4 regions of the Colwellia sp. SU-HH00943 genome follow, and region 3 is predicted to be linked to each of the others. Evidence: predicted binding sites of a transcription regulator. Region 3 holds the regulator's gene; each other region holds the start of a gene.

The links. The regulator sigma-54, encoded in region 3, starts transcription at its own class of promoters, with help from an activator protein. The targets are predictions, from matches to a motif close to GTTGGCACGNNNNTNGNNT.
Region 1: flgB (flagellar basal body rod protein FlgB) is a predicted target of sigma-54. The motif match lies at 3,318-3,336, and genes of this name have one in related genera.
Region 2: AC27GZ_RS12685 (P-II family nitrogen regulator) is a predicted target of sigma-54. The motif match lies at 1,891-1,909, and genes of this name have one in related genera.
Region 4: AC27GZ_RS05960 (FimV/HubP family polar landmark protein) is a predicted target of sigma-54. The motif match lies at 3,279-3,297, and genes of this name have one in related genera.

Annotation. Positions count from the first base shown of each region.
Region 1 covers NZ_BAAJLW010000005.1:108,299-113,588, reverse strand. Annotated here, with positions in the region: gene flgF (flagellar basal-body rod protein FlgF) at 1-157, opposite strand, end outside; gene flgE (flagellar hook protein FlgE) at 343-1,722, opposite strand; gene AC27GZ_RS14465 (flagellar hook assembly protein FlgD) at 1,749-2,438, opposite strand; gene flgC (flagellar basal body rod protein FlgC) at 2,463-2,882, opposite strand; gene flgB (flagellar basal body rod protein FlgB) at 2,885-3,283, opposite strand; gene AC27GZ_RS14450 (CheR family methyltransferase) at 3,481-4,311, opposite strand; gene AC27GZ_RS14445 (chemotaxis protein) at 4,351-5,280, opposite strand.
Region 2 covers NZ_BAAJLW010000004.1:233,752-239,041, forward strand. Annotated here, with positions in the region: gene AC27GZ_RS12675 (peptidylprolyl isomerase) at 1-117, shown strand, start outside; gene AC27GZ_RS12680 (ammonium transporter) at 214-1,494, opposite strand; gene AC27GZ_RS12685 (P-II family nitrogen regulator) at 1,507-1,845, opposite strand; gene AC27GZ_RS12690 (CHAT domain-containing protein) at 2,390-5,290, opposite strand, start outside.
Region 3 covers NZ_BAAJLW010000001.1:394,171-399,460, forward strand. Annotated here, with positions in the region: gene lptA (lipopolysaccharide transport periplasmic protein LptA) at 1-570, shown strand, start outside; gene lptB (LPS export ABC transporter ATP-binding protein) at 590-1,315, shown strand; gene AC27GZ_RS01680 (RNA polymerase factor sigma-54) at 1,400-2,923, shown strand; gene hpf (ribosome hibernation promoting factor) at 2,948-3,235, shown strand; gene ptsN (PTS IIA-like nitrogen regulatory protein PtsN) at 3,252-3,704, shown strand; gene rapZ (RNase adapter RapZ) at 3,834-4,688, shown strand; gene AC27GZ_RS01700 (HPr family phosphocarrier protein) at 4,713-4,991, shown strand; gene mgtE (magnesium transporter) at 5,162-5,290, shown strand, end outside.
Region 4 covers NZ_BAAJLW010000002.1:155,571-160,860, forward strand. Annotated here, with positions in the region: gene fabB (beta-ketoacyl-ACP synthase I) at 1-774, shown strand, start outside; gene AC27GZ_RS05950 (4-phosphoerythronate dehydrogenase) at 930-2,066, shown strand; gene AC27GZ_RS05955 (aspartate-semialdehyde dehydrogenase) at 2,098-3,117, shown strand; gene AC27GZ_RS05960 (FimV/HubP family polar landmark protein) at 3,374-5,290, shown strand, end outside.

The sequences.
Region 1 (5,290 bases), on a different contig from region 3:
TAGGTTGTCCTTCACCGAAAGCTTGCATACTTCTCGCCTGCGCAAGATCGGCTTTGAAGCCTGTAGTTTTGGCATTGGCAAGGTTATTAGCATTAATTGATAATGCTTGCATATTCTGTTTGGCACCACTCATGGCGACATATAACAGCTTATCCATAGTGAACTCCAATGTGGTTGAATTGATTAATTAACGCTTTATTAGGTAAATGCAAAGAAGGTGCCAGAAACGGGAATACGAGTGGGTTAAAAGAGACAAGTACGGATAAACTACTAAAAAATAAAAGCCACCAGTACATAAAGTATTGGTGGCTTTTATAGCGTGAGTAAACTCCCGCCTAATTATTATCTAATTTGTAATATGGTTTGGTTCAGCTGATTATCAACTTCTAAAGCTCTTGAGTTAGCTTGGAAATTACGCTGCGCTGAAATCAAATCAATTAATTCTGTTGTTAGGTTAACGTTTGATTGCTCTAGCGCTGAAGAATTAATCGTACCAAAAGTACCTGAGCCACCTTCACCTGCTAACGGTTCACCAGAGACAATACTCTCTTTCCAGCTCGTGTTACCTATTTGTGTTAATCCTTGCTCATTTGCAAAGTTTACCATGGCGATACGAGCAAGTGGTTGTGATGTACCATTTGAATAAGTTGCACGAACTAAACCATCCGAGCCAATATCTATACCTGTTAAGCGCCCTACTGCTAAACCATCTTGATTTAACGCGGTTACTTCAAAGTTAGACGCAAATTGTGTTGGTTCATTCGGGTTAGGCCCAGTTGGATCTAAGTTAAAGTCAATTTCTACCGTTTGCGTGATATCAGCACCATTGGGTAAATGGTTAGTAAAGTCTCGAGTAATAATGCCACCATCAGCTAATGGTGGGAATTGACCTGTAAAATCACCAGAAGCATCGAACACTAATCTAGCACCTGTGACACCACCCGGTGATAAAGGCCCTGAAACTGTACCACCAACACGCCCATCAGCTACGGCTGTACCATTAGGATCTTCTAGATCAATAACACTACCATCAACAGCGGCAAACATTAACCACTCATTAGGGTTAGTTGCTGGGTCATCTTTAACAAAATAATAAGTCATGACATGACTATCACCTAAAGAGTCAAAAATAGTTACTGACGTCGAATTGTTATACGTTAATGGATCATCTGGATCAAAGTTACCTGGTGCTGTAGCAATGTATGCATCGCCTGCAGGTAAATTCATGCGCATATCAACTTTACTTGTTTTAGTCGGTGCACCTGAAGCGGTAGGAATAAGTACAGGCTCAGCAGTACTTAAACTTACTGAAGAAGAAGAGCCATCAGAGTTAACAGGGAAACCTAATAAATGACCGCCCGCAGAGTTAACGACGAAATTTTCAGCATTTAATTTAAACTGCCCTGCTCGTGTGTAAGAGCGCTCAAGCGAGTCAATTTCAGGCACTGTAGCAAAAAAACCATTACCTGTAATAGCTAAATCAAGCGCATTATTAGTAAATTGAATACTACCTTGAGAAAATTGCTGAGCAACATCTGCTGTTAGTACACCATCACCTACTTTGGTTTTACCTGAGGCAAGTAAAGATGCCGCGTAAACATCAACAAATTCGGCACGAGATTCTTTAAAACCCGTAGTATTTACGTTTGCGATGTTATTTGACGACACATCGAGGTCTTTTTGCGCTGCGTTTAATCCGCTTAATGCTATATTAAATGACATAATTTAACCCTCTTAAAAAATCTGAACTAACCTTCTGATACTTCAACTACATCGGCTAATGCCATTGAGCTGCCACCATTAAGGTTTAATAAGATACTACCGTTAGCACCCGCTAAAGTGACGCTATCTACCTTTCGATACGTCATGGCTTGTAATTCTGACGCTTGTCCGTCAACTAAACCGGCAACTCTAAATCGATAGGCTCCTGCAGGTGCGGCTTCGCCATTCGATGCTTGTCCGTCCCAAACAAAGTTACCGCCGCCTGCACCAACATTACCAACAGGTACAGTTTGTATAATTTCACCGGCAATATTTTCTACATAAATATTAACGTTACTGGCATCAACATCAGTGACAATTTTACCTTTAACGTCTTCGCCTTCATTCATACCAAAAACGTTATCTTCCACTAACACACTACGACCAACGAGTGATGATGCTTGTAATGCTTGGCTAGACGTCATAGACGTTGCAAAGTCGGTAAATGATTCGTTCAATTGTTGCACACCATCGGTGGTAGAAAATGCCGTCATTTGCGATATCATTTCGTTATTGTCTACAGGCTTAGTTGGATCTTGGTTTGCTAATTCTTTGGTTAATAACGCAAAGAAATCCTCTTGAGTAAGCATGCCATTATCATTTTCTTCAGCAACTTTATACTCTTCTTTCTGCCAACGTATACCATCTAATAGGTTGCCACCTGAAATTGTTTCCATTTTTTACTCCTAACTTCTGCTAGCCTAACGTTGACCCAATACTAACGTTTTGTTCAGCATGTTTTTTGCTGACTCAGCCAGCTGAACATTAGTTTGGTATGAACGAGACGCTGAAATCATGTTGGTCATTTCTTCAATAACATTCACATTAGGTTTATAAATAAAACCTTCGGCATCGGCCATTGGGTGATCTGGCGCATGCTCTATATTTAACGGCTTATTGCTTTCTACAATACCAAGTACTTGTACTCCTATGTTACCTTCTTGACCTGCGGCAGCTTTTTGCATAGCAGCGGCAAATACAGGATGGCGAGCACGGTAAGTTTGATCTATGCTTGAGCTAACACTGTCTGCGTTAGCAATATTACTTGCTGTTGTGTTCAAGCGAGTAGATTGTGCGCTCATACCTGTACCAGTAATATTAAATACGTTAAATAAGCTCATAATTATCTACCTCCGCTAATTACTTTTTGCAGCGCTTTTATTTTTCCGTTAAGAAATTGCACGCCTGCTTGATACTCTAATGAGTTTTCTAAATACAAGTTTCGTTCCATTTGTACATCAACAGTATTCCCATCACCAGTATCTGGTTGATTTGGTACACGAAAATCGACTTTATTATTCAATTCAGTACGAAGATCAAAATGTTTTGAATGGGTTTGACTCATTCCCATTTGCTGTTGTGAAGTGGCTAGTTGCATTGCTTTTTGAAAGTCCATGCCTTTAGCTTTGTAACCCGGAGTGTCTGCATTAGCTATATTACTCGCGATCACTTCTGCTCGCTCAGCGCGAATTTGCATACCTTGAGCGTGTAGTTGAAAACCTTTGTCAAAACCTATAGCCATAAGTAACCACCATTAATAAAACTTTACTAATGATATTCAAAAATTATGCCAAAGGATTGAAAGAAGAAACTCAACACAAGGGTTTCGGTTGATGAGCCTGAATGAATAAGTTAAAAAAATACTGGGGTGAGAGAAAAAATAAATCTCTTGATAAACTCAGTTATCAAGAGATTCTTTATTGATATTTAATCAAAAAATTATCTTTTTTGATAGACAATTCCAGGATTACATCTGAGCATATTAAAATCATCACTCAGTCCAGACAATGACTCTGAAGCTCCTAAAAATAAATAACCAGCATTATTTAAAGTGCCATGAATTTGACCAATAATTTGTGCTTTGATTTCAGGAGAAAAATAAATAAGTACATTACGACAAAAAACAATATCGAAACGCCCCATTAAACTATAACTGTTTAATAAGTTGAGCGGCCTGAAGTTAACCATACTCTTAACTTCATCTTTCACCTTTAACATGCCATTATCACCCGCTTCAAAAAACCTATTTTTACGCTCAATAGATAGACCTCTTGCTAAGGCTAATGAGTCATAGTGACCATATTTACAATGTTCTAACATGGTAGTTGAGATATCGGTGCCAATGACTTGAACACCACGAGGGAAAGCACCTGGGTTTTCTTGCTGATACTCAAGCACTGACATAGCAATAGAATAAGGCTCTTGTCCTGAGGAGCTTGCCGCTGACCAAATTTTTACTGGTGTTCTTTGATCAGCGAAATCTGGCAGTAATTGCCTTTTCAGCAATTTGAACGGGTAGTCATCACGAAACCATAAAGTTTCGTTAGTCGTCATGGCATCGATAACTGCTGCCCGTAACTGGCGTTCAACAGGAGATAAGGTTTTACTCACTAGTTCACCCAATGAGCTAATATCAAATTTGCTCATTAAAGGCGCTAAACGACTTTTGACTAGGTATTGTTTATTTTCACCTAAAACGATGCCGCACTGCTGCTCTAAAAAAGTTCTAAATTGATCATAACTTTTATCGTCAAGTTGTCTTGCTGACACTATAACTACTTCCTAAATACTGTGTTGCGAACAATTAACTTAACCTTCATAGTTAAGCCATTTTTTTACCGCAGTTGCTAATTCATCAGGATGAAATTTAGGGATAAAATCTTCAGCTCCCACTTTTGCAACCATTGCATTATTAAATACACCACTAAGTGAAGTATGAAGTATCACCGGCATTTTTGCCATTCGTTCATTACCTTTAACTTCAGCGGTTAGCGTATAACCGTCCATTTCTGGCATTTCAATATCTGATACCATTAGGGCAACTTTCTCAGTAATACTATTTTCACAAGTAGCTTCTATCGCCGTAAGTTGATCAAGTGCATCTTGACCATTTTTAGCTAAGGCCATTTTAATCCCTAATGGTTCTAGTGCGCGCTTAACTTGGTTTCGGGCAACTGTTGAGTCATCCGCAATCATCACAATACGCTCACCTAATTCTTCCCCGACAGCTTCATCAGCGACATCTTCACTTAAATCAGTAGAAACTGGGTTAATTTCATTTAGGATTTTCTCAACATCTAAAATAGAAATCATTTCTTGATCAATTTCTGTAACAGCGGTTAGATAACTTGACTTACCAGCGCCTTCAGGTGGCGGCATCATATCTTTCCAGCTTAGCGTAACAATACGCTCTACCCCAGCAACAAGGAAACCCTGAACGCTACGGTTGTACTCTGCAATAATAATAAAGGCATCTTTTGTATCCTTTATTGCTGGTGCTCCGATTGCTTTACTCAAGTCAATCACTGAAATAGTTTGACCACGAATATGTGCAACACCTTTAATAAAGGAATCTTGTTTAGGTAACGAAGTTAAATGAGGACATTGTAAAACCTCTCTAACTTTAAAGACATTAATACCAAATCGTTGCCTGCCCACTAATTTAAAAAGTAATAATTCCAGTCTGTTTTGACCAACAAGTTGTGTTCGTTGGTTAACTGAATCTAATATACCTGCCATAAAAAACCTC
Region 2 (5,290 bases), on a different contig from region 3:
ACACCCACTGAACCAGAGCCAGAGCCTGAAACTAAAAGCAGCGGCGGTACCTTTTTCTGGCTTTCAGCTTTAGCTTTATTACTGCTTTCAATACGAAAGCCAATCATTAGCAAATAATAATTTTAAGTAAAAAAAAGCCATAAAAAAAGCTGCCTAAGCAGCTTTTTTTTATGGTGTAACCAAGTTAACTTGGTGTTATTAGTTTAATAACTATTAACCTCTTGTGAACTCAGGGTAAGCTTCCATACCACAGTCAGCTTTATCAACACCTTCATATTCTTCTTCAGCACTAACACGAATACCAATAACTTTCTTCAGCGCATACCATACTACAAAACTAGTACAGAATACCCAAACAAAGATTGTTGCAGCACCGATTAATTGACCACTAAACGTTGAACCAGAGTTTGTAATTGGAACAATTAGTAGACCAAATAAACCAACAACACCATGTACTGAAATAGCACCTACTGGGTCATCAATTTTTACTTTATCTAAAGCTAAGATTGAAAGCACAACGATTACACCCGCAATAGCACCAAAAATAGTTGCTTGAATTGGAGAAGGTGTAGAAGGCTCAGCAGTAATAGCAACAAGACCTGCTAATGCACCATTTAATGTCATGGTTAAATCAGCTTTCTTGAATAAGATTTTAGCGAATACTAATGCGGCAATTGCACCAGCGGCAGCAGCAGCGTTAGTGTTCAAAAATACCATAGCAACTGAGTTTGCGCTGTTGATATCACCAAGCTTCAATACAGAACCACCGTTAAAACCAAACCAACCCATCCATAAAATGAATGTACCTAACGTTGCTAATGGTAAGTTAGCACCAGGAATCGCGTTTACTTTACCGTCTTTAGTATATTTACCTTTACGAGCACCAAGTAATAACACACCAGCTAAAGCGGCAGAAGCACCAGCCATGTGAACAATACCTGAACCAGCAAAATCAGAGAAACCAAGGTCGCCTAGTGTATAAAGGCCGAATACAGAATCACCGTTCCAAGTCCAAGCACCTTCCATAGGGTAGATAAAACCAGTTAATACTACTGTGAAAGCTAAGAAAGCCCAAAGTTTCATACGCTCAGCAACCGCACCTGAAACAATTGACATAGCAGTTGCTACGAATACTACTTGGAAGAAGAAGTCAGAAGCGTTTGCATATACTGCATCACCACCAAAACCAGCTTCAGCAGATTCAGCTAATACTGTAGCAGTTAAGGCATCAGCATCAGCTGCACCATCTAAAGCAATACCATTTAAGAATACGCCGCCACCATACATAATGTCATAACCAATCACTAAGTACATGATACAAGCGATAGCATATAACGCGACATTCTTTGTTAAAATTTCTGTAGTATTCTTAGCACGAACAAGACCTGCTTCTAACATTGAGAAGCCAGCAGCCATCCACATTACTAATGCGCCACAAACAAGAAAATAGAAAGTATCTATTGCATATTGAAGTTGAAAAATATTTTGTTCCATAGTGTCTATCCCTTATAGTGCTTCTGAATCTGATTCGCTAGTACGAATACGTACTGCTTGTTCAAGGTTATAAACAAAAATCTTACCGTCACCAATTTTGCCTGTGTAAGCAGCTTTAGTAATAGTCTCGACTAGACGTTCAACAATATCGTCGTTTACAGCAATTTCTAACTTCACTTTCGGTAAAAAATCTACCTGATACTCTGCACCACGGTATAATTCTGTGTGACCTTTTTGACGGCCAAACCCCTTCACTTCGCTTACGGTGATACCTTCAACACCAATATCTGAAATGGCTTCACGAACATCATCAAGCTTGAATGGTTTAATGATTGCGTTAACTATTTTCATTATGAACCTCTACTTTATAGTTATATTTAAAAAACATAGCTTATATTACAATTCATATGCCAAGATATTTAAATCATATTTTTCAACAAGTTGAGAAACAAAATATATAATAACAACTCAATATTGCACCAAAATAACACATCCAAATAGCAATACGGTTTTATTTGGTGCATACGTTAAACAGAGCAACATATACAAACCATAAAAATAATATAAGTGATTAAAACCACTTAAATTAAATAATTGATCATTCAGGAACTCTTTGACTTATCTGGTAATAAAAATGACATAAGCAAGACTATCGTCAGGTGCAGGGACTTATAGCTGCCTATAAATTTCAGGTATACGTCTCAAACTTATTTGCACAAAATCAAGACATGCTGAATCAAAAGGAAAAACCGAAAAAAGGAGATTTCTAAAAAACCTGTAAGACGATAAGCGCCGAGAGAAAGCAGCGCTTAAGTAATTGACGATTAAAGTCTATGGCAAAAGCTATCGTTCACGTTAATAAAACATACAACAGCTTTTGCTCGACTACTAGCAACTAACCTGCGCCATACAGTTGAAATGCCGCCCAATAATAAGGATGTTGATACTGAGATTGTTCAGTTAATAAATTTAATTGTGCACGGCGTAGAGATTGTCGCTCACTCTGCCCTTGGTCAATATATTCTTGATAAAAGCTATTCATTAATTGATAAGTAGCGTCGTCATCCACACTCCATAAACTCGCTAATACATTACGCGCACCACTATAAAAGAATGGACGAATAAGGCCGATAACTTCGCTACCGCCGGATAGTTTTCCTTGTGCCGACTCGCAAGCAGAAAGCACCACGAGTTGTGTATTATTTAGCTTCAACCAATACAGCTCATGGCTGCGGATTTTTCCATCTTGATTATTGCCAGCACTTAAATCTAAATAAGACATTTGCGGAGCATCTGGCGTGAATACACCATGGCCAGCATAATGTAATAATGAAGGCGAATCTAATTGCTTGAACGCATATTCACTGGCTTGTTCACCAATGAATACTTGAGCATTATCACTGATAGCGGCTAAGTTTTTCACTTCTTTTCTAGCGCCTTCCAGCGCACCTAAACTTCCGTTTGGATCACCAAAAGCAACAACATGACTAATTTTCTTTTTATTTCTTTGATTAAGGGTTAGGTATATTGAGCTACTGGAAACTAAGCTAATATCATACTGCTGTAAAAGAAACTTATCTCCATTAAATAAAGTAGCAAAAGGTAAATAGTTTAACTGTTGATGAGGAATAACAATGATATTTTTGGTCGTCAATTTATTCTCAAGAGGTGCAATTAACTGCTGATATAATCGTTGCGACTCTTGCTTAAGCTGTACTAAGTTTGAATCAGCATCTTGGATATCAGCCACATAATTCATCAGTTGTTGATCAAAATTAGTCGTTAACTCAAGTTCGTGCCAATTAACCGCGTTTTTAGTTAAGGTAAAGGCTAACCAACGACTCACGGTACGCTTACCCGGCTGCTGCTCAACCAGTTGATAATATTCTAGCATCACCTCATCAGTCGTTAACGCCTGTTGAATGTCAGCTACTTTTAATGTTGAGCTTTCAACTAAGTTAATCAAACTTGGGTTTAAATTGCGTAGTTGTTTCACTTTATTATGCCAATCTTTATCGATCGCTTGATATTCTTTAACGCGAGTTAACCCTCGTTGATTGGTATCTTTAGCTGCGGTTTCATCAAGTAAAGCCTTACGACTTTCTAAAGTAAATAGTTCAGCAACCAGTGCTTGCTCTTTGGTTTGGTTTCTTTTTACATTTTTACTTTGTAATAAATCACTTAAAGATTTCGCTTTTGAACGGGCAATAGTTTCAATGGCAAGCGCAGGGTTATTTTGCTTTAAGGCAACAGAAATTAAACCGTCATAAGCTCCTTTTAGCGAATCTAAATATGCCCTTCTATCACCATCATTTCGAAAATCTTGTCGTTGTGCTTCAAAAATGGTTAACGCTTGCTGCCAAAAGCTTTCACTTTCACCATATTGCTGTTGTTTACTCGCCAACATCGCTTTACCAGCAATAATATTAGCGAGCGATGTATTACTTTGACCTACCGTATCAATCGCTTGTTGTTCAGCAATATCAAGGTACTGCTTCGCCTTGGTAAAATTATCGAGTGCTAGCTGAATATAGCCCATTTGCATATTGGCAATAAATCGATAAGAGAATTGATTATTGCTAGCGATCTTTAACGCTTCAGAAACAAACTGCTCAGCTTTATTGATTTGTTGGTTTTTTAAATGCGCTCCGCCAAGTTGTAGCAACATAAAAGCATATCTGTCATGTTGTTCACCCCACTGCAATTTAATCAATTCACTCGCCAAGCTATATTGCTTAACGGCAGGTTTAAATTCATCTAGCTGTAAATGAATTGTGCCTAAATTGCCACGAATCAAAGCCATTTGATCGGAATTTTCATAACCTAAAACACTTAAACGATTGATCAGATCAATATACAAGTTTTTAGCATTATCATACTGACCACTAGTGCTATACCATTCGGCCACTTTTATATCTTGTTCGATAGACAGTGTTGGTTGATAAAGCTGATTGATAAGTTTTTCACTGCGTTGAAAAACTTGCCAAGCTTGCTCAAACTCACCCGTGATTACATAAGAGCTTGCCAAAATAAAATAACTTTTAGGAAGCTGTGCCATTAAAGGCGAAAGGCGCTTTTGCCACTTACCTTCATTGTTCAAAACTTCTTGTACAGTTTGCAAGTTATCGGAAAGTTTTTGACGATAAATAGCCAGCTTATCGATATCTGCGGTTAAGCTATATAAATTTGTTAATCCTTGATAAGGAAGCCAGAGGTAATATTCATTATCTGTTGGCCCTTGCTTAATCGCTTCTAAATATGCCTGCTCAGCTTGCTCAAAATCACCTGCGGCTAAATTGACATTACCCCACAAATTATAAATGGTTAAGACTTTATAAGAGGGTTTAGAAGGCTTTTGTTCTGCCTGAGCCATCAAACCACTCATTAACAATTGCGAAGATTGATAAAAACCCGCCATTAGTGTTTTAGTTGCTGCAGTGAGGACGCCTCGTCCTTTAAGCTTTGTGCGGTTTCTCATCTTACCTATCTGCCAAACAGTATGGTTTTTCGTTGGATGAAAATACACGCTACGAAGATCCCCTAATGGAAAATCCAACCAAATACGCTCAATACTTTCAAACGAGACTCCAGCAAGACTTTTCACTGGTTTACCATCAACAGTAAAGCCAATCTTCGGCATAATAGAGCCTTTGATATCAGGATCACCTAAAAGCTCTGGATATCGTAGTGCTTGTTCAATCTGTAATTTGGTAAAAGCTAATAATGGCGCAAGTTTAAGTTGAAAAACTTCAGAATCGACAAAAGCACGTATTTTCTCTCGTTCAGTGCTAAATTG
Region 3 (5,290 bases):
AAATCTATTGGTTTAGGTGTTTTACTCGCGACTAGCGTATTAACATTTACTAACGCTAGTTATGCGGCTAAAAAAGATCTCACACAAGAAATTACCATAAAATCAAAACGTCAAAGTGCAGACTTAAAAAACAAAATTGCCAGTTATTTGGAAGACGTAAGTATTCGCCAAGGCTCTATCGCAATAACAGCCGATATAGTGCAGGTTTTTAGCAAAACGAATGAAAAGACCAATGAAAAGCACGACACCTACCTAGCCAAAGGCAAACCAGCTCTTTTTCAACAACAATTAGAAGACGGCAGTTTAATTAGCTTACAGGCTGATGAAATAAAATATCAACCGGACATTTATCTGATAACCGTATCAGGCAATGCCAAAGTGAAACAGGCTGGTAGTATGGTTACTGGTGAAACAATCACCTATAACACCTTAAATGAAAAGCTTGAAGCTGAAAGTAGTCGTGATGAATCCGTCACCACTATTTTACAACCTGCACAAATTAAAGCTCAACAAGAAAAAAATAACGCCGCCAATAATGACAGTAAAAAAGACAGTGACAACAATGATTAATGCAACTGACAACACTGATATAGCTACCCTTAGCGCTCACGGTTTATCTAAGTCATATAAAGGTCGGCAAGTAGTAAAAAGTGTAAGCCTCAATGTGAATACCGGGCAAATTGTTGGTTTATTAGGCCCCAATGGCGCCGGCAAAACCACCTCGTTTTACATGATTGTTGGCTTAGTTCCTAATGATGACGGTAAAATTATTTTAAGTGATGAAGATGTCACACTTGCTCCTATGCATGAAAGAGCACGACGTGGTATAGGTTATTTACCTCAAGAAGCCTCAATTTTTAGAAAACTCACCGTCACTGAAAATATTATGGCTATTTTGCAAACTCGCAAAAACCTTGATGAAGGGAAAAAGCAAGAAAAGCTGGAACATTTACTCGAAGAATTTAATATATGTCATATCAAAGATAACCTTGGTATGAGCTTATCTGGTGGCGAAAGAAGACGTGTAGAAATAGCAAGAGCACTGGCTGCTGATCCTCAATTTATTTTACTGGATGAACCTTTTGCCGGTGTTGATCCTATATCGGTAGGTGACATTAAAAAGATTATCATTCATCTTAAAGAGCGAGGAATTGGTATCTTAATCACAGATCATAATGTCAGAGAAACCTTGGATGTTTGTGAGCATGCTTATATAGTAAGTCACGGTGAAATTATCGCTCAAGGTGATGCAAACCAAATACTTGCAAATCAAAAGGTCAGAGATGTATACCTCGGCGAACAATTCACGCTATAGTTACTAATATACAAAAAAAATTAAGCTATAATTTATAGTGAATGTATTACTAAAATAACAACAACAGGATAAGAACAGAACTAAATGCGTCCATCACTGCAGCTCCGAATAGGACAACAACTCACCATGACGCCGCAACTGCAACAAGCGATAAAGCTTCTGCAGTTATCGACGTTGGAACTTCAACAAGAAATTCAAGAAGTGCTTGAGAGTAATCCTTTGCTTGAAGTGAATGAAAATTCACCGAGTAATAGCAATGAAGAAAACGACAACAGTAATGAACAGTTAGAAGAAGCTTTTTCTGCTAGCACAAATAGCACAGAACAAACCAGCCCTGAAGGTAGTGAAGACACCAGTGCCACTATTGATGAAATAAGTACTACCGAAGCAATGGCTCAAAATGATATTCCTGAAGAGTTAAATATAGATACCACCTGGGAAGAGAGTTACAGTGCTGGAACCTCTAATACAGGTGCAATCTCAAGCCCTTCTGAAGATTACACCTATCAAGGTGAAACCACAGACTCTATTCAAGATCATTTACTCTGGCAAATGGAATTAACACCCTTTACGGATACTGACCGCGCAGTTGCTATTGCCATTATTGAAGCGGTAGATGATGCTGGCTATTTAACCGTTTCTTGCGAAGATATTTTAGAAAGTGTCGGTATTGAAGATTTAGAGCTTGACGAAGTGGAAGCGGTATTAAAGCGCATTAACGTCTTTGATCCAATCGGTGTTGCCGCTCGCTCCATTGCTGACTGCTTAATCATCCAGTTAAATCAATTTGATGAAGACACTCCTTATTTGAAAGAAAGTAAACACATCATTGAAGAGCATATAGACCTACTGGGTAACCGAGATTACCGTCAGCTTATGCGTAAAACTAAGCTTAAAGAAAATCAACTTCGCGAAGTAATGCGCTTAATTCAAACACTGAATCCACGCCCAGGTGATGCGGTAATAAAAGGGGATGAGCAGTACGTTATTCCTGATGTTTCCGTAGAAAAGAAAAATGGACGCTGGATTGTAGAATTAAACCCAGATACAGCGCCTAAATTATCTATTAACCAACAATATGCAGCCATGACTAAAACCACCAAGTCTTCTAGTGATGATGGTCAGTTCATTCGCTCAAACCTTCAAGAAGCAAAATGGTTTATAAAAAGTTTAGAATCGCGAAATGATACACTACTAAAAGTGTCAAATTGTATTGTTCAGCGCCAACAAGGCTTTCTTGAACATGGCGCCGAAGCCATGCGCCCAATGGTATTAAATGATATAGCTGAAGCAGTAGACATGCATGAATCAACCATTTCACGTGTAACAACACAAAAGTACATGCACACACCAAGAGGTATTTTTGAGCTAAAATATTTCTTTTCTAGTCATGTAAGTACTGAAAATGGTGGTGAATGCTCTTCAACAGCAATTCGTTCCTTGATTAAGAAGCTCATTTTAGCGGAAACACCTGCTAAACCGCTAAGTGATAGTAAAATGGCCGATTTATTGGCTGAGCAGGGCATTAATGTTGCAAGACGAACCATAGCTAAATACCGTGAATCATTAGCTATTCCGCCGTCAAATCAACGTAAGAGTTTATTGTAAATCTCATTTAAAAGGATCACGCATATGCAAATTAATCTTACTGGTCACCATGTAGAAATTACCACGTCTTTACGCGATTATGTCGACACAAAATTTGCCAAATTAGAGCGACATTTTGATCATATTAACAATGTTTACGTTGTACTAACGGTAGAAAAATTAGACCAAAAAGCTGAAGCAACGGTTCACCTAAATGGTAGCGAAGTGCATGCTTCAGCGGTGAATGAAGTGATGTATGCCTCTATTGATACCTTAGTAGATAAATTAGACCGCCAAATTCTTAAATACAAAGGCAAAATTGCCAGCCATTAACCCCATTCAAAGTACTATGACCCTACAAGACATTTTAACGCTGGACTGCACTGCCTGTGCAGTTCCAGCAAGTAGCAAAAAACGCATACTCGAAACTCTCTGCCAACTTGCCAGTAGTAAATTAGGTGAATCCGATACAGGTACGCTATTAGATAGCTTACTAAACCGAGAAAAAATGGGCAGTACAGGTATTGGTAATGGTATTGCGATACCTCATGGAAAATTGCAAAACTCAAATAAAGCAGTTGCTGTCATGCTAACCACTGAAAAAGCGATTGAGTTTGACGCAATAGATAATAAACCTGTCGATATTTTTATTTGTTTATTTGTACCTCAAGATTGCACTCAAGCACATTTAGAAACTTTACAAAGCATAGCTAAACTGTTTAGTGATCGAAAAGTAGCGAAACAAGCGCGTAAGTGTACTTCTAAACAAGCTTTATTTAATCTAGTTCAACAAGCACATTAAAAAGCAACGTATTTTACAACCGCATAATAATGTAAAGTACCTAAATAACAACTTATTTAACAAAGCATGCAAGCCATCATAACAGCTGTCAATGACACTGCTTTAGCCTTGTAGCGCGAGATATCAAGTATGAAACTTATTATTGTCAGTGGCCGTTCAGGATCAGGGAAATCTGTTGCTTTAAGAGTATTAGAAGATTTAGGCTACTATTGCGTAGATAATATTCCTATTAACTTATTACCTGCCTTAACTCATACTGTTATCAATGATTACGAGAATGTTGCCGTCAGCTTAGATGTCCGTAACTTACCCAATGATCCTAAAGATATACCGGAAATAATCGAGTACTTACCGAATGCTGTTGATGTAACTACCCTTTTCTTAGATGCTGACGATATAGACCTTACCCGTCGATTTAGCGAAACACGTCGTTTACATCCATTAATCAAAGAAAATATCCCCTTAGATCAAGCAATAGCGTTAGAAAAAAAGCTCCTTACGCCTATTTCTACCCGAGCAGATTTATACATTAATACTAGCCAATTAAGCCCGCATCAATTAGCTGACTTAGTCAGAGAACGTATTTTAGGTAAAAAAACAGGGGCTATGGTATTAGTATTTGAATCATTCGGTTTTAAACATGGCATCCCTGCCGATGCCGACTATGTATTTGATGCGCGATTTTTACCAAACCCTTTTTGGGAAAAAGATCTGAAAGCCTACACAGGGTTAGAGCAACCCGTACAAGATTTCCTTGCCAGTCAACCGATAGTAACAAAGTTTATCTGGCAAATTAATAGTTTTATGATGACATGGCTACCACATCTAGAACGTAATAACCGTAGTTATGTCACTATCGCCATAGGTTGTACAGGCGGTAAGCATAGATCCGTTTATATCGCTGAACTATTAGCCAGTAACTTTAGAAAAGAAAAGAAAGATGTACAAACACATCACCGTGATATTGAGAAAGTAAAAAAATAATAATGAATCATTATGAGTAGCCTTATGACCACAACTATTTCTAAAGACTTAACTATCATCAACAAGCTCGGTTTACATGCTCGCGCTGCAACAAAGCTTGCTCAGTTATGCCAAAAATTTACCGCGAAAATCACCCTTGAATTAGAAGATAAAACCGCTGATGCCAATAGTATTATGGCAATAATGTTACTCGCTGGCGGTCAAGGTAAAACCGTAACAGTCACTGCTCAAGGTGAAGATGCAGAACAAGCATTAGCCGCTATTAGTCAGCTGATAGGCGACAAGTTTGATGAGTCTGAATAGTAAAGTAGCTTTTTGAGCGCAAGCAAGCACGAACAGTTTTTAAACATCTAATCATTACAATGACTTTTTAGCATTAAAATAAAAAGCTGATAAAACCATTGAGTTACGATAAACTTATTAAGTAAACCATCTCCAAACTTTCCCAAAAACTAAATAGCAGATTCATCGCCATGTCAGAGCTAACAGAACAAGAAGACATTCAACGAAGATTACATCAGGTGAACGAAGCCCTGAGTGATGGCATGTTTGTCTATGTTCGGCAGCTTTTACAAGAATTGCCTGTTTATGATTTAGCACTA
Region 4 (5,290 bases), on a different contig from region 3:
TTTAAAGTCAAAGGTGTTAACTACTCTATCAGCTCTGCTTGTGCAACAAGTGCACATTGTATTGGTCATGCGATGGAGCTAATCCAACTGGGTAAACAAGATGTTGTTTTTGCCGGTGGTGGTGAAGAGGTAGATTGGTCATTAGCAATGATGTTTGACGGTATGGGCGCTTTATCTGCCGGTCGTAATGATACACCAGATCAAGCTTCTCGTACTTATGATGCTGATCGTGATGGCTTTGTTATTTCTGGCGGCGGCGGCATGGTTGTTGTAGAAGAGCTGGAACATGCACTAGCTCGTGGTGCACATATTTATGCTGAAATTGTTGGCTACGGCGCTACATCAGACGGCTATGATATGGTTGCTCCAAGTGGTGAAGGTGCTGTGCGTTGTATGCAACAAGCCTTGGAAAATGTTGAAGGTGATGTTGATTACTTAAATACTCATGGTACTTCTACACCTGTTGGTGATGTTAAAGAACTAGGTGCAATTCAAGAATTATTTGGAGAAAAGTCTCCAGCAATTAGTGCAACAAAAGCCATGACAGGTCATGCATTAGGTGCTGCTGGTGTTCATGAAGCTATTTACTCAATTTTAATGATGGAGAACAACTTTGTTGCTCCTTCAGTCAATATTGATAACCTTGATGAGCAAGCGCAAGGTTTAGATATTGTTACCGAAAAAAGAGATACAGACTTAAACACAGTTATGTCAAATAGCTTTGGTTTTGGTGGTACGAATGCAACGTTAGTAATGCAAAAATATAAAGGTTAGTACAAATAGGACTTAGCCTTTTCTCTATTTTTTTAGAGCCATATTAAGTTGAATCTTAGTATGGCTTTTTTATTGAGACAAATCATTATCGCTAGCCGTGGATAGGTTAGTTACTCTATAATTGTGCAATTGACGTTTTGCAAACCTCTGTTCTAATGAAAATACTTTTCGATGAAAACATGCCATATGCTAAAGAGTTCTTTAGCAATATCTGTGGTGAATCTACGCAATTGCAGGCTTTTTCTGGCCGAGAGCTAACTTCTGAGCAAGTTGCTGACGCTGACGTATTACTTGTACGCTCCATCACACAAATCAATGAAAATTTATTAAAAGAGAATACTCAGCTTAGTTTTGTTGGTACTGCTACTATTGGTATGGATCATATCGATCAAGATTACTTAAAAAAGCGTGATGTCTCTTTTTATTCAGCACCAGGGTGCAATGCTATTTCGGTGGCTGAATATGTGCTGAGTTGTTTGGTCGTACTTGCAGAGCGTTATTTGTTAGATCTTTCACAGCTGACGGTAGGTATTATCGGAGGTGGTAACACTGGCACACGGTTAACTGAAAAGTTATCAGCCTTAGGGATCGCATTTAAAATATGCGATCCAATTCTCGCTAAAAGTGGCGAAGATAAAAGAGATTTTGTGTCATTAGATGAAGTGTTAGCCTGCGATGTAATTTCATTGCATGTACCTAAAACGCTAAAAGGGGAGCATGCTACTTTCCATTTGCTAAATGAAGAAAGGCTCAAACAATTAAATGATAAGCAAATATTGATAAGTGCTTGTCGCGGTGAGGTTATTGATAACCAAGCTTTACTTTCTATGAAGCAGCAAGGGCATGGTTTAAAGGTTGTTCTTGATGTTTGGGAAGGTGAGCCAAACGTATTAGTGCCATTGATAGATTATACTGAAATAGCTACAGCACATATTGCTGGTTATAGCTTAGAAGGAAAATCTCGTGGCACAGAGATGCTTTATCAGGCATTATGTCGAAAATTAGGTAAATTGCCTTCAGTGCAGTTATCTCAGCTACTACCTAAATCGAGTATTTCTGAGATTAAGATAACTGAAGAAATAGACCAAAGCATAGTTAATCAACTGATTAAAATTGTTTATGATGTCAGGCGCGATGATGCTATTTTCAGGCAAAAATTAGCCCTTGAGGGTTTTGATATGCTAAGAAAAAATTATCCGGTACGTCGAGAGTTCTCGTCTGTTACTGTAACATTGTCACCAGATGCCTATAACGATGTGCCACATCGTTTAGGCTTTAATAAAAACTCATAAGAGTATAAGTCCAACGAGTAGAGAGAGGATCATGGCACAGAAATTTGATGTATGCGTACTTGGCGCAACAGGTTTGGTTGGCAAAACCATTATGGAAATTTTAGAGCAAAGAGATTTCCCGATTAATAAACTTTACCCATTAGCAAGTGCTCGCTCTGCGGGTGAGTTTATTGAGTTTAATGGCGAAAGCATTGAAGTACTTGATGCTGACCATTTTGACTTTAGCCAAGCTCAAATTGGCTTCTTCTCTGCTGGTGGCGCTACGTCTGCTAAGTTTGCACCTATTGCGGGTGAAGCTGGCTGTATTGTTATTGATAACACTTCAGAATTCCGATACGAAGAAGACATCCCGTTAATCGTACCAGAAGTAAATCCAGGTGCGTTAGCTGACTACCGTAACCGCAACATTATTGCTAACCCTAACTGTTCTACCATACAAATGTTAGTTGCATTGAAACCAATTCAAGATGCAGTAGGTATTGACCGTATTAACGTATGTACATACCAATCAGTGTCTGGTGGTGGTAAAGAGTCTATGGATGAATTGGCGAAACAAACTGCTGATTTATTAAGTGGCAAGCCAGTAGAAAGTAAAAACTTTTCACGTCAAATTTCTTTTAATGTTATCCCACAAATCGATGTGTTCTTAGATAACGGTTACACGAAAGAAGAAATGAAAATGGTTTGGGAAACCAAGAAAATTTTTGGTGATGAAAATATTCTTGTTAACCCTACAGCTGTTCGTGTTCCTGTATTTTACGGTCATGCAGAAGCGTTGCACATTGAAACTAAAACGCCAATCTCTGCAGAAGAAGTTAAAGACTTATTAGAGCAAGCAGAAGGTGTTGTTGTTCGTCGTAATGATGAAGACTTCCCTACACAAATTTCTGATGCTAGTGGCAAGGATGAAACATTTGTTGGTCGTGTACGTGAAGACATTAGTCATCCAAACGGCATTAATATGTGGATTGTTGCCGACAATGTTCGTAAAGGGGCGGCAACTAATAGCGTTCAAATTGCCGAATTATTAGTGAAAGAATACTTAAGCTAAGTTATTAGTCTAACTTAATAAAACTCAAGAAAATTTAAAACTCGTCGTTAACATTAGTAATAATGTCAACGACGAGTTTTTTGTTTTCCGAATTAAAAAAATAAGCAATAATGATTGAATTTGGTATTATCGTATCAGGATGTCAATATTGCCGTTATTTTGATGGAATGAATTTTGCTTTACTTTTGGATGCCTGATGATGTCAATGTGTTGACAGTAACTAATTTTTGAAAAAATAATAACTAGGAAAGCCTCGATGCGAAAATTATTACGCCTGTGTTTATGGCAGGTTGTTCTTAGTGTGCTAACCCTAAGCACACTTACTGTTAGTGTGCCGGTTTATTCACAGGCGGCAGTCGCAGAAGAACGTGGTATTCGTATGCGTGGTCCAAAAAGCAGTGATGTTTTTCCTTATGAAAGGTATGGCCCAATTAGTAAAAGGGATACTTTATGGAAAATTGCTTTAACTGTTAGACCGGATAACCGTTTAACGGTTTATCAAGTCATGCAAGCGCTATTTCAAGCTAATCCCCAAGCCTTTGTAGATAATAACTTTAATCATCTTGTTGAAGGACAATACTTAACTATACCGTCATTTAATCAAATGATGGCTGTTAACCCTGCCCAAGCGCAACAAAAATCTGATCAAGATGAAAAAACTTGGCAGAAGAAGCAACCGAAGGCGGTGCAAAAATCAGCAACTAAGCCCAAAGAGCCTTCCGTTAAGAAAAAAGACTTAGATACAGTCAAAGTTGAGATAAATGACAAATTACAAAAAATAGATACTGAGCAGCAGCAACGCTTAGAGAGCATTCAAAATGATGTTTTAGATTCTATAGATGGCCTACAAGCCATTTTGAAAGAAAATGAAGAGCTGCGCCAGCGTCTATCTACCTTCAATAACCAACTTGGCACCATGCAAAAAGAGGTAGCCAAAGGCAAAGAAATTAAGCTGCAAATGGATGATATGATCCAATTGCAGCAAGCGTTACTTGAAAAAGCACAAGCTCGAGAGCAAGAGTTACTACTTGAAAAGCAACAAGCTGAACTGGAAAAAAATAACATTTTTTCAAGTTTATGGTTTATCGTGTTGATGGCTACATTGCCTGCGATTTTGATCATTATTGTTGTTGCTTTACTACTAAAACGTCGAAAGGGTGAGCCAGAAGCAAAGCAGCCTGAGAAAGAACAAAAAACAACGAGTGAGCCGGAAAAAACCGTAGAAGTTGAAGATGAAATTGCTAGCGTAGATGATTTATCACTTGATGATGAACTGTCATTAGATGGCGAAGTATCACTTGATGACGAATTATTACTTGATGATGACTTATCGGTTGATTTACTTGATGATGACGATGCTATTCATTTAGATGATGACGATGATGATGAGTTGGATGATCTCGATGATTTGGAAGATATTCTACTTGATGATGACAGTGAGCTAGAAGAGAGTACCAGTAACGAATTAGACCAAAGTGATTTAGATGCCTTAACAGAAGCGCCTGCTGAAGAAAGCGTTAATGAAGAGGCTGCAACAGATGATGAGCCGCTTGAAGGTAACGAGTTAGATCAAAATGATCTTGATGATTTATTGGGCAGTTTAGATGAAGAGCTTTCTGTTGAAGATGATCTACCGGAAGATGACGAAGAAATAAATATTGATGATGTGCTTGCTGATGAAAGCATAGTTGAAGATCCTTTAGCTGAAGCTAGTACTAATGATGCGGATGATTTCGATAGCCAGGCAGAAATCACCGACCCAGATGATATTGATGCCTTACTTGAATCAATGGATGTCGATGAAGAAGAGGTAGCGGTAGAAGAAGCCGCTGAGGCGGACGATAGCCAAGCAGAAATCACCGACCCAGATGATATTGATGCCTTACTTGAATCAATGGATGTCGATGAAGAAGAGGTGGCGGTAGAAGAAGCCGCAGAGGCGGACGATAGCCAAGCAGAAATCACCGATCCAGATGATATTGATGCTTTACTTGAATCAATGGATGTTGATGAAGAGACTGAGGTAGAAGAAAGCGTCGAAGAAACTGTAGAGGCGGACGATAGCCAAGCAGAAATTACCGATCCAGATGATATTGATGCCTTACTTGAATCAATGGATGTTGATGAAGCGACTGAGGTAGAAGATAGCGTCAAAGAAACTGCTGAGGCAGAC